2 regions of the Kocuria salina genome follow, and region 1 is predicted to be linked to the other one. Evidence: riboswitches for the same ligand, from Rfam matches in the RefSeq annotation. Region 1 holds a riboswitch; the other holds the start of a gene.
The links. Region 1 has a riboswitch for S-adenosylmethionine ahead of E7Z53_RS14150 (hypothetical protein). Riboswitches for the same ligand answer to the same signal wherever they lie in the genome.
Positions count from the first base shown of each region.

Region 1 (4,590 bases):
CGGCCGTGCTGCGCCGCGGCATGCCGGTGGGGGTCGCCTACGGCGTGTGGGCCGCCCTCGGGGTGATGCTCACCGCTCTGGCGGCGGCCGTGGTCTACGGTGAGCGGCTGAGCCCGGCCGTGCTGGCCGGGATCGTGCTGGTCGTGGCCGGCGTGCTCTGCGTGGAGCTCGGCTCCCGCCGCCCCGCCCCCGAGACCGAGGAGGCGGCCTGATGGCCTGGCTCTTCCTCAGTGTCTCGATCCTCACCGAGGTCGCCGGAACCCTGTCCCTGCGGATGGCCGCCCGGGGCCGCCGCCGCTGGTACGCCGCCGTGGCCGTCGGCTACCTGGTGGCGTTCACCTGCCTGAGCCTCGTCCTGGCCGAGGGCATGGCGCTGGGCGTCGCCTACGGCATCTGGTCGGCCTCCGGCGTGGCGCTGACGGCACTGGCCGGCCGGGTCCTGTTCCGCGAGCCGTTCACCTGGGTGACGGCGGCCGGGGTGGCCCTCATCGCCGGCGGAGTGCTCCTCATCGAGCTCGGCGCCCCGCCGGTCTGAGCGGTCCCCGGTGCCGGGCCGGGTCCGGCGCCCCGTCCCGGGTGGTGCGGCGCCGGATCTCGTGTAGAGTAGTCCGCAGTTGTTGAGGTTCGTTTTTGTCTTTCAAGCAGTTCGGCCCACTCGGGTGCAGCAGTTTTTCTGAGAAGACGTTTTCCATGCATCGCAACTGTTTTGTTTCTCGAACGTCGGGAAACGTTCATCTCATGAAGGATCAGGTCTCCCATGACTACCGGTATCGTCAAGTGGTTCAACGCTGACAAGGGCTTCGGCTTCATCACCCCCGAGGACGGCTCCAAGGACGTCTTCGCCCACTTCTCCGCGATCAACTCGAACGGCTTCCGCTCGCTGAACGAGAACGACCGCGTCGAGTTCGAGACCCAGGACGGCCCCAAGGGCCCCCAGGCTGCGAACATCAACGTCATCTCCTAAGGATCTTCCGCGGGCTCCGGCCCGTTGATCCTCCAGAACCGTCGTCGGGCTGCGCCCGGCGGCGGTTCTGTCGTCGTACCCGCCGAGCAGCACCGGGAGGAAGCGCCGTGACCGTTCCCGATCCGCTCCCCGCCGCGGAGGAGCCGGAGGACCCCTTCGTGGTGAACCGGGTCTCCGACGCCGAGCTGGACGTCTCCGTGCCGTTCGAGGTCGAGGCCTCCGAGTGGGGATTCGACGGCTCCGCCGACGAGGCCGGCGGCGGCTGGGGCTCGGCGGGGGACTACGGCCTCGAGTGAGCACCCCGCGGGTCCCACCGGCGCTCCGGACGTCACCGTCCTCCCGCACGACGGAGGCCGCAGCCCGACGGGCTGCGGCCTCCGTGCGCTCCTGTCCGCCGGCTATGCCGACAGCGGGAGGGACGAGGGGTGGAGCTTGAAGAACGGGTGCCGTCCGGTCGCCGCGAGGGCTCCGGGAACGAGGAGCTGGCGGTACTTGGCGCACCATTGCGCCGTACCCTCCGTGTGCTCCGCCGCGGCGGCCAGGTCGTCGGCCTCGGGGCTCAGGTACTCCTGCACGTCCCCGTCGGTCGACGTGAGACGGACGAGGTGGAGATCGGGGAGGGCGGTGACGGTCACGTCGATCCACTCCTCGCGCTGGTCGGTGGTGATGGCTGTTCTTTCTTCGGACATGGTCATGTTTTCTCCTGACGTTCTTGCAGGCATCCGATGGCGTTGCCCGCCGCTTCGTCATCCGATCCACCCGGGAACATCGGGTTGGCGCGCAGCGGGTCGGAGCCCCTCCACGGTTCCGCCGGGGATCGTCGATCTCCGGCCGAGGGCGTGGACGCCGCATCTCGAGAAGCAGGTTCAGGCTACCCCGCGGCACCGACACCTCGACAAGCGAGTCGTGAGTTGTGTCACTGAAACGTAATGCGCGGGGCCGTCGCCTGCGCCGTCCCCGGTACTACGGGACCCATTCCAGCGCAACGATGTGTCGTCGAGATGTCCGGGCGGTGACACCCCGGGGAAGGCCTGTGCACAGGAGGGGGCACCGGATCCGGCCGGGTCGCCGCACGCGGACACTGTTCGGCCGATGTGGTTCAATGGGGAGAGCTTCAAGAGACCCGGTCGGCAAGCTCCGACTTGACCGGGCACCAACCCCATGTTCACGGGTGGTTCGGATGACGAAGCGGCTCGCATCGCCGCAGCAGCGGTACCCGGTGCGAGCAAGAGCGCACGAAGGATCCCGGTCATGTCCGACCCCCGCCACTCCGCCGCCCGCACGGGCGCGTTCCCCCAGCCCTCCCACGCCGTCCCGGCCACCGGGGACGGGACCCGCCGCGACCCCGCGCCGAGCGTCCCGGCGATCAGCGTCTCCGCCATGAGCGTCGAGGACTACGCCCGCGTGGTGCAGGTCCGCACCGAGTTCGTGGACTTCCTGCTGGCTCCGGCCCGCGGGGAGCTCGCCGCCGCGGCCTGAGGCCCGCCGCCGTGGACCTCCTCCTGGACCGTTCCGTGCTGCTGGGGGTGCGCACCCCGGAGCGCTGCCCCGAGCTGGCCGAGGTCCTGCGCCGGCACGGACACCGGCGGCTGTTCCTGCCCGCCACGGTGCTCGGGGAGCTGCTCGCCGAGCGGCCCGACGAGACGCTGTGGGCGGAGCAGCTCGAGCTGCGCTTCCCGGGCCGGGTCCTCCCCGCGGACGCCGCCGTGGCCCGGGCGTGGGGAGCGCTGGCCGCGACGGGGGCGGCCGATCCGCTCGCCGGGCTCACCGCGGCCACGGCCCTGGTCCACGGGCTGACCGTGCTGACCGCGGAGCCGGGGCGGTACGCCGGCACCGGGGCGCCCGTGCTGGACGCGTCCCCCGCCCGCCGGTAGCCCTCAGACGGCCCGGCGGTGCCGGCGGCTGCGCCCCTGCCCCTGCGCCGAGAGCGCCACGGCGCGCTCGTAGTGCTCGAGCAGCTGCCCGACCAGGACGTCCCACGTCCGGCCCTGGACCGCCGCGTGCGCCGCGACGCCGAACGCGGCCCGCTTCGCCTCGTCGCCCAGGAGATCCGCCACGTGCCCGCGCAGCGCCCCGAGGTCGCCCGGGGGATAGAGCCAGCCGGTGCGGGACCGGTCCACGAGGTCGAGGGGACCGCCCCGGCCGGTCGCGACCACCGGCACCCCCGAGGCCATGGCCTCCTGGATCGTCTGGCAGAACGTCTCGAACTCGCCGGGGTGGACGAACACGTCGAAGGACGCCATGATGCGCGCCAGGTCGGCACCGCTGCGGCGCCCGGTGAAGTGGGCCTGCGGGAGCCGGCGGCGCAGGGCGTCCTCCTCCGGGCCCGAGCCCACGACCACCAGGCGGGTGCCGGGCAGGTCCGCGACCGCGGAGAGGTCCTCGACCTGCTTCTCCGGGGCGATCCGGCCCACGTAGCCGACGATCCGCCGGCCGCCGCCGACCTCCTCCCGCCACCGCTCGTCGCGGTGCCGGGGGGAGAAGCGGGTGGTGTCCACCCCGCGCCGCCACAGGTGCACGTCCTGGACGCCGTGCTCGGTGAGCTGCCGGACCGCCGCGGTGGACGGCGCGAGCGTGAGCGTGGCGAGGTTGTGCATGGAGCGCACGTGCCCCCACAGGAGCTGCTCGAGGAACGGGGCCCCGTACTTGGCCGCGTAGCCGGGCACGTCGGTCTGGTAGACCGCCACGCACGGCACCCCGAGCTGCTGGGCCGCCAGGATCGCCCGGCGGCCCAGCACGAACGGGGAGGCCACGTGGACCACGTCAGGCCGGAAGCGCTCCAGCTGCCGCCGCACCCGGGCCACGGTCCCGCCGGCCACCCGCACGGCGGGGTAGCCGGTGAGCGGAACGGCTGGCAGCCGGTGCACCGGCACCCCGTCGAGGTCCTCGACGACCTGCTCCGCCGGGCGCCCGAGCGGCGCGGGTTCGTAGGAGGGCGCCACGACCACGACGTCGTGCCCGCCGGCGACCAGCTGCTCGACGACCCGCAGCACCGAGTGGGTGACTCCGTTGAGGTGGGGGAGGAACTGCTCGGCGACCACGGCGACTCTCATGCTCCCGAGCCTGCCGGGGCCGGGCGACCGGACGGCGAGCGGGGCGTGGCCCGCCGGTGAAGGCGCCGTGAAGCCTCGGCCGGGGTGCCGCCCGGGCGTGGGAGGATGGTCGGTGATGAACTCCCAAGGCCTGTCCTCCCCCGCTGCACGCCCGGACCGCCGGGGTGTGCCCATGCCGCTGTGGCTGCAGGGCGTGCTGGAACTCGGCTCCGTGGCCGTGGTGTCCTACCTGCTGGTCCTGCTGACCGTCCTCATGGTGTGGCTCGCCGACGGCTTCGACACCCTCGGCCTGACCGGCGGGTTCGTGCTCTCCGGTCACGTGTGGCTGCTCGCCCACCTCACCCCGCTCCAGGTGGCCCTGGACCCGGGCGCAGGGCTGCCCGCGACCACCGGGACGCTCAACCTCGTCCCGCTCGGGCTCACCCTGGTGCCGTTCGCCCTTTCCTGGCACGCCGGGAGACGGCTGGCCCGCGCCTGCTGGGAGGGCCAGTTCTGGCAGCCGTACCTCAGCGGACTGGCCGCCTACTCCGCGTTCGGCGCCGCCGCCGCGCTGCTCTTCAGCGGAGGGGAGGT
Region 1 is NZ_SSSF01000007.1:114,425-119,014, forward strand. It holds gene E7Z53_RS14125 (DMT family transporter) at 1-212, shown strand, start outside; gene E7Z53_RS14130 (DMT family transporter) at 212-535, shown strand; gene cspE (transcription antiterminator/RNA stability regulator CspE) at 758-964, shown strand; gene E7Z53_RS14140 (hypothetical protein) at 1,072-1,260, shown strand; gene E7Z53_RS14145 (hypothetical protein) at 1,363-1,659, opposite strand; SAM riboswitch class IV at 2,077-2,202, shown strand; gene E7Z53_RS14150 (hypothetical protein) at 2,216-2,443, shown strand; gene E7Z53_RS14155 (PIN domain-containing protein) at 2,455-2,838, shown strand; gene E7Z53_RS14160 (glycosyltransferase family 4 protein) at 2,842-4,017, opposite strand; gene E7Z53_RS14165 (cell division protein PerM) at 4,133-4,590, shown strand, end outside.

Region 2 (4,590 bases), on a different contig from region 1:
CGGCCCACCAGCCGATCACCTCGTAGGTGGGCAGCAGGCCGATCAGGGTGGAGGCCACGCCCATGAGCAGCAGGGAGGCCACCAGCAGGGCCTTGCGGCCGATCCGGTCCCCCAGGTGCCCGGCGATGATCCCGCCCAGGGGCCGGGCGATCACCCCGACCGCGAGCGTGGCGAAGGACGCCACGATACCGCCGAGCTCGGTGGCCATGGGGAAGAACTGGACGTTGAAGACGAGTGCGGCGGCGGTGCCGTAGAGGTAGAAGTCGTACCACTCGATGGTGGTCCCGGCGAAGGCCGAGGCCAGGACGCGCTTCTTGCCGTGGACGATGCTGCTGCGGCCCGGGGCGGCCGTGGTCGTGGTGCTCATGCGTCAGGCTCCTGGGGTTCGGTCGGCGTCGGTCGTGGCATCGGTCGTGGCATCGGTCGCGGCGTCGGTCGTGGCGTCGGTCGTGGCGCCGGTCCTCGCGTCGCCGATGGCGTTCAGGCCCTCCGGCAGGGTGCCGTTGATGAGGTAGTCGCCGAGGGCTCGGGCGCGGAAGGCGATCGGGTTGTGGGTGGCCACGGTCTGGGCGTTGCGCCAGTGCCGGTCCAGGCCCTTGGCCGTGGACGTGGCGGAGGCGCCCACGGTGAGGAACAGGTCCTGGGCCGCGCCGAGCGCCAGCTCCGGCACGGTGACCTGGGCGTGCTCCACGGCGATCTCGGACTCGTGCAGCGCCGCCGGGAGGGCCCCGGTGAAGTCCGGCCGGTCGGCGCCGGCCGCTGCGGCGGCGGCGATCCCGGCGTCCAGGGCGCGGGCGGCGTGCAGGACGGTGGCCTCGGCGGCGAAGGCCTTGGCGGAGATCCGCCCGGTGGCCTCCTGGATCAGCGGGTCGTCGCGGAACGGCAGGCCGAGCCCGGTGTTGAAGGTCCGCCGGCGTCCGGCGATGGTCTCCACCGCGTCCCGCCGGGCCGCCCGGGCGATGCCGGCCAGCACGGCCAGCAGCACGAGCTGGAAGAAGGCGGCCTCGTGGACGGCCTCCGCGCTGCCGGCGGTGCGGTCCAGCACGGCGTCCTCCGGGACGCGCACCCGCTCGAAGACCGCGGTGCCGGTGCCGGTGAGCTTCTGCCCGAAGCCGTCCCAGTCGTCCTCGAGCGTCACGCCCTCGGCGTCCGTGGCGACGACGGCGAAGCGCCGCCCGTCGCGGCCGTCCAGGGCGGCCGAGACGCGGGTGTAGTCGCAGAAGACGGAGCCGGTGGCGTAGAACTTCCGGCCGGTGAGCTCCCAGCCCTCGGGGGTCCGGCTGAGCACGGTGTTCAGGGTGCCCAGCGCGTTGCCGCCCTTCTCCGTGGAGGCGTTGCCCACGGTGGCCCCGGCCAGCACCCGCGGGTACCAGACCTCCTGGAGCTCCCGGGGCAGGAAGCGCAGGGACTCCACGAAGCCGTGGTGGGAGCGGTAGAGGTGGGCGATGTTGGAGTCGGCCTCGGCCAGGTCGACCAGCAGTTGGGTGAAGTCCTCGAGGCTGACCCCGGGGCCGCCGTGGGCCGCCGGGACGCGCAGGGCGCCGAACCCGGCCCGGTCCAGCCGGTCGACCTCCGCGTAGGGCAGCGCGCGCCGGAGGTCCCGGTCCAGGGCGCCGGCGGCGATCTCCGCGAACAGGGGCCGGAAGTGCTCCCGCAGCCCGGCGTAGTCCCCGGGCAGGCCGGCGGGGAGGTCCGTGCCGGCGCGGGGATGGGCGGTGGTCTCCTCGACCGTGCTCGGGGTCATGCGGTGGTCCTCTCGGTCGCACCGAGGATTGCCGGTCGGCCGGTCGCGCCGGGGGCGGGCCCGGTGGCGGCAGCGCCGGAGGCTGACGTCACGGACCGACTGCAGATCCGGGATCTCCATCGGTTCTGGCATTAGCACCCTGACCCCGGAGGAGGGCGGGTTGCTGCGGCGTCGTCGAGCCAGATCTCTCAACCGCTCTGAATGGGGCGCTTGCCATGGCATCAGACCGCCCGGTCCGGGACCAACCGGATGACGGGCGCACGTCATGGAATGTCACGACGGCGTCACAGAAAGTCACGTGCTCCGTAGCGGTGTAGTGGTGTGCCGCAGGAGACCGGGTCAGTAGACCGGCTGGTCCGGGTCGACCTGCGCCACCCAGGCGAGCACCCCACCCTCGAGGTGGCGGACCCGCTCCTCCCGCCCGGCGTAGAAGGACCGCAGCGCGGCGAGCGCGGTCGCGGAGCGGGCCCCGGCCTTGCAGTGCAGCACGAGGTCCGTGCCACGGGCCTCCGGGGGCAGGGCGTCCGCGCCGCGGTCGAGGATCTCCTGCAGCGGGACGGGCACGGCGCCGTCGATGGCCACGAGCTCCCGCTCCCAGTCCTCGCGCACGTCCACCAGGGCGAAGGACGCCTCCCCGCGCTCCCGGCGCTCGAGCAGCCGGGCCAGCTCGGCCGACCCGACGGTCTCGGAGGCGTCCGCGCCGGGCAGCGCGCAGACCGCGGCGGGCTGGGCCACCGCGGTGACCGGGGCGGCGTCGGGATCCGGGGTGAGCCGCATCTCGCGCCAGGTCATCGCGAGCGCGTCGTGCAGCAGCACCCGTCCGAGCAGGGGCTCCCCGGTGCCGGTGACGAGCTTGACGGCCTCGGTGACCATGACCGCGCCGACGGTGGCGGGGAGCATGCCGAAGACCCCGCCCTCGGCGCAGCTGGGCACCTCGCCGTCCGGCGGGGCCTCGGGGTAGAGGTCCCGGTAGGTGGGCCCGTGCCCGGCCCAGAACACGCTGACCTGCCCCTCGAAGCGCAGGATGGAGCCCCACACGCAAGGCGTGCCGGTCAGGGCGGCGGCGTCGCTGACCACGTAGCGGGTCGCGAAGTTGTCGGCGCCGTCCAGGACCAGGTCGTACCGGCCGATGATGTCCACGGCGTTGTCCGCGTCCAGCCGGACGGGGTGGGTGCGGACCTCCACCAGCGGGTTGAGCGCGGTGACGGCCTCGGCGGCGGAGACGGCCTTGGGACGGCCGACGTCGGCGGTCGTGTGCACCACCTGGCGCTGCAGGTTGGAGAGCGCCACCACGTCGTCGTCGACGATTCCGAGGGTCCCGATCCCCGCCGCGGCGAGGTACTGCAGGGCCGGGGACCCGAGCCCCCCGGCGCCGACGACGAGCACGCGGGCGTTCCGCAGCCGCCGCTGGCCGAGGGTCCCGATCCCGGGCAGGGTCAGGTGCCGGGCGTAGCGCTCGAGCTCCTCGCGGGTCAGTTCGGGGCCGGGCTCCACGAGCGGGGGCAGCGGGCTCACGGCCGCTCCCCCACGGGCGCCCAGTCCCCGCGCGGCACGTCCGCCGGGCCGGCTGAGGGGCCGGCGGACGGCCCGGCACCGGCGGCGTCCGTGTCGATCCGCCCGGCCATCGGCGAGGACGCGTGGGCGTGGCGGCGGGCCGGGATGCGCCCGGCACCGGCGGCGAGCCGGCCGGCGAGCACGGCGTGGCGCATGGCGGTGGCCATCGCCACCGGGTCCTGGGCGCGGGTGACGGCGCTGGCCAGCAGCACGGCGTCGCAGCCCAGCTCCATGGCCAGGGCGGCCTCGGAGGCGGTGCCGATCCCGGCGTCGAGCACCACGGGCACGGACGCCCGGGAGGCGATGAGCTCGATGTTGTGCGGGTTGAGGATGCCCAGCCCGGTGCCGATGGGGGCGCCCAGGGGCATCACCGCGGCCGCGCCCAGATCCTCGAGGCGGCGTGCGACGGCCGGGTCGTCGGAGGTGTAGGCGAAGACCTTGAAGCCGCGGGCCACGAGCTGCTCGGTGGCGTCGAGGAGCTCCACGACGTCGGGCAGCAGCGTGTCCTCGTCCGCGATGACCTCGAGCTTGACCCAGTCGGTCTCGAGGGCCTCCCGGCCGAGCTCGGCGGTCAGCAGCGCGTCCCGGGCGGTGTAGCACCCGGCGGTGTTGGGCAGGATCCGGATGTCGTTGCGCTCGAGCAGCGCGAAGAGGGAGTCGCCCTGGCCGGGGGCGTAGCGGCGCAGGGCCACGGTGGTCAGCTCGGTGCCGGAGGCCAGCAGCGCCTGTTCCAGGGTGTGCAGCGAGCTCAGGCCGCCGGTGCCCATGATCAGCCGGGAGCTCAGCTCGATGCCGTCGAGCACGAGGGGGTCGGGGTGCGGGGCGGTCACGTCAGCCTCCCTGGACGGCGGTGATGATCTCGATGGACTGGCCCTCCGCCACGGGGGTCCGCCGCCAGCGGCTGCGGGGCACGACCGCGGCGTCCACGGCCACGGCCACGCCGAGGCGCCCGCCGTCCAGCGGGGCGCCGTCGGGGCCCAGGGGGCGGCCGACGGTCTCGGCGACGAGGTCGACGACGGTCGCCTCCGCCGCCACTTGGCGCGGGCGGCCGTTGAGGGTGATGGCGGTCATCGGGTGCTCCTGCTCCGGGGCCCGGGCCCGGCGGCGGCCGGCGCGGGATCCCCTGGACGGGCCTCGACGGGGCGGTCGAAGCGGTGCGGGTCGGTGGTGGCGAGGTGCTCGGCGTCGGCGGCCGGATCGGCTCCGGTCCCGCCGGCCACCAGCTGCGCGGCGAGCCGGGCGGCCAGCGGGGCGAGCAGGACGCCGTGGCGGAAGTAGCCGGTGGAGACCAC
Region 2 is NZ_SSSF01000001.1:792,654-797,243, reverse strand. It holds gene E7Z53_RS03715 (MFS transporter) at 1-367, opposite strand, end outside; gene E7Z53_RS03710 (acyl-CoA dehydrogenase family protein) at 371-1,744, opposite strand; SAM riboswitch class I at 1,858-1,952, opposite strand; gene moeB (molybdopterin-synthase adenylyltransferase MoeB) at 2,084-3,259, opposite strand; gene E7Z53_RS03700 (thiazole synthase) at 3,256-4,128, opposite strand; gene thiS (sulfur carrier protein ThiS) at 4,130-4,369, opposite strand; gene E7Z53_RS03690 (FAD-dependent oxidoreductase) at 4,366-4,590, opposite strand, start outside.
Region 2: it holds a riboswitch for S-adenosylmethionine, as region 1 does, so the genes downstream of both, E7Z53_RS03710 (acyl-CoA dehydrogenase family protein) here and E7Z53_RS14150 (hypothetical protein) in region 1, are expected to answer to the same signal.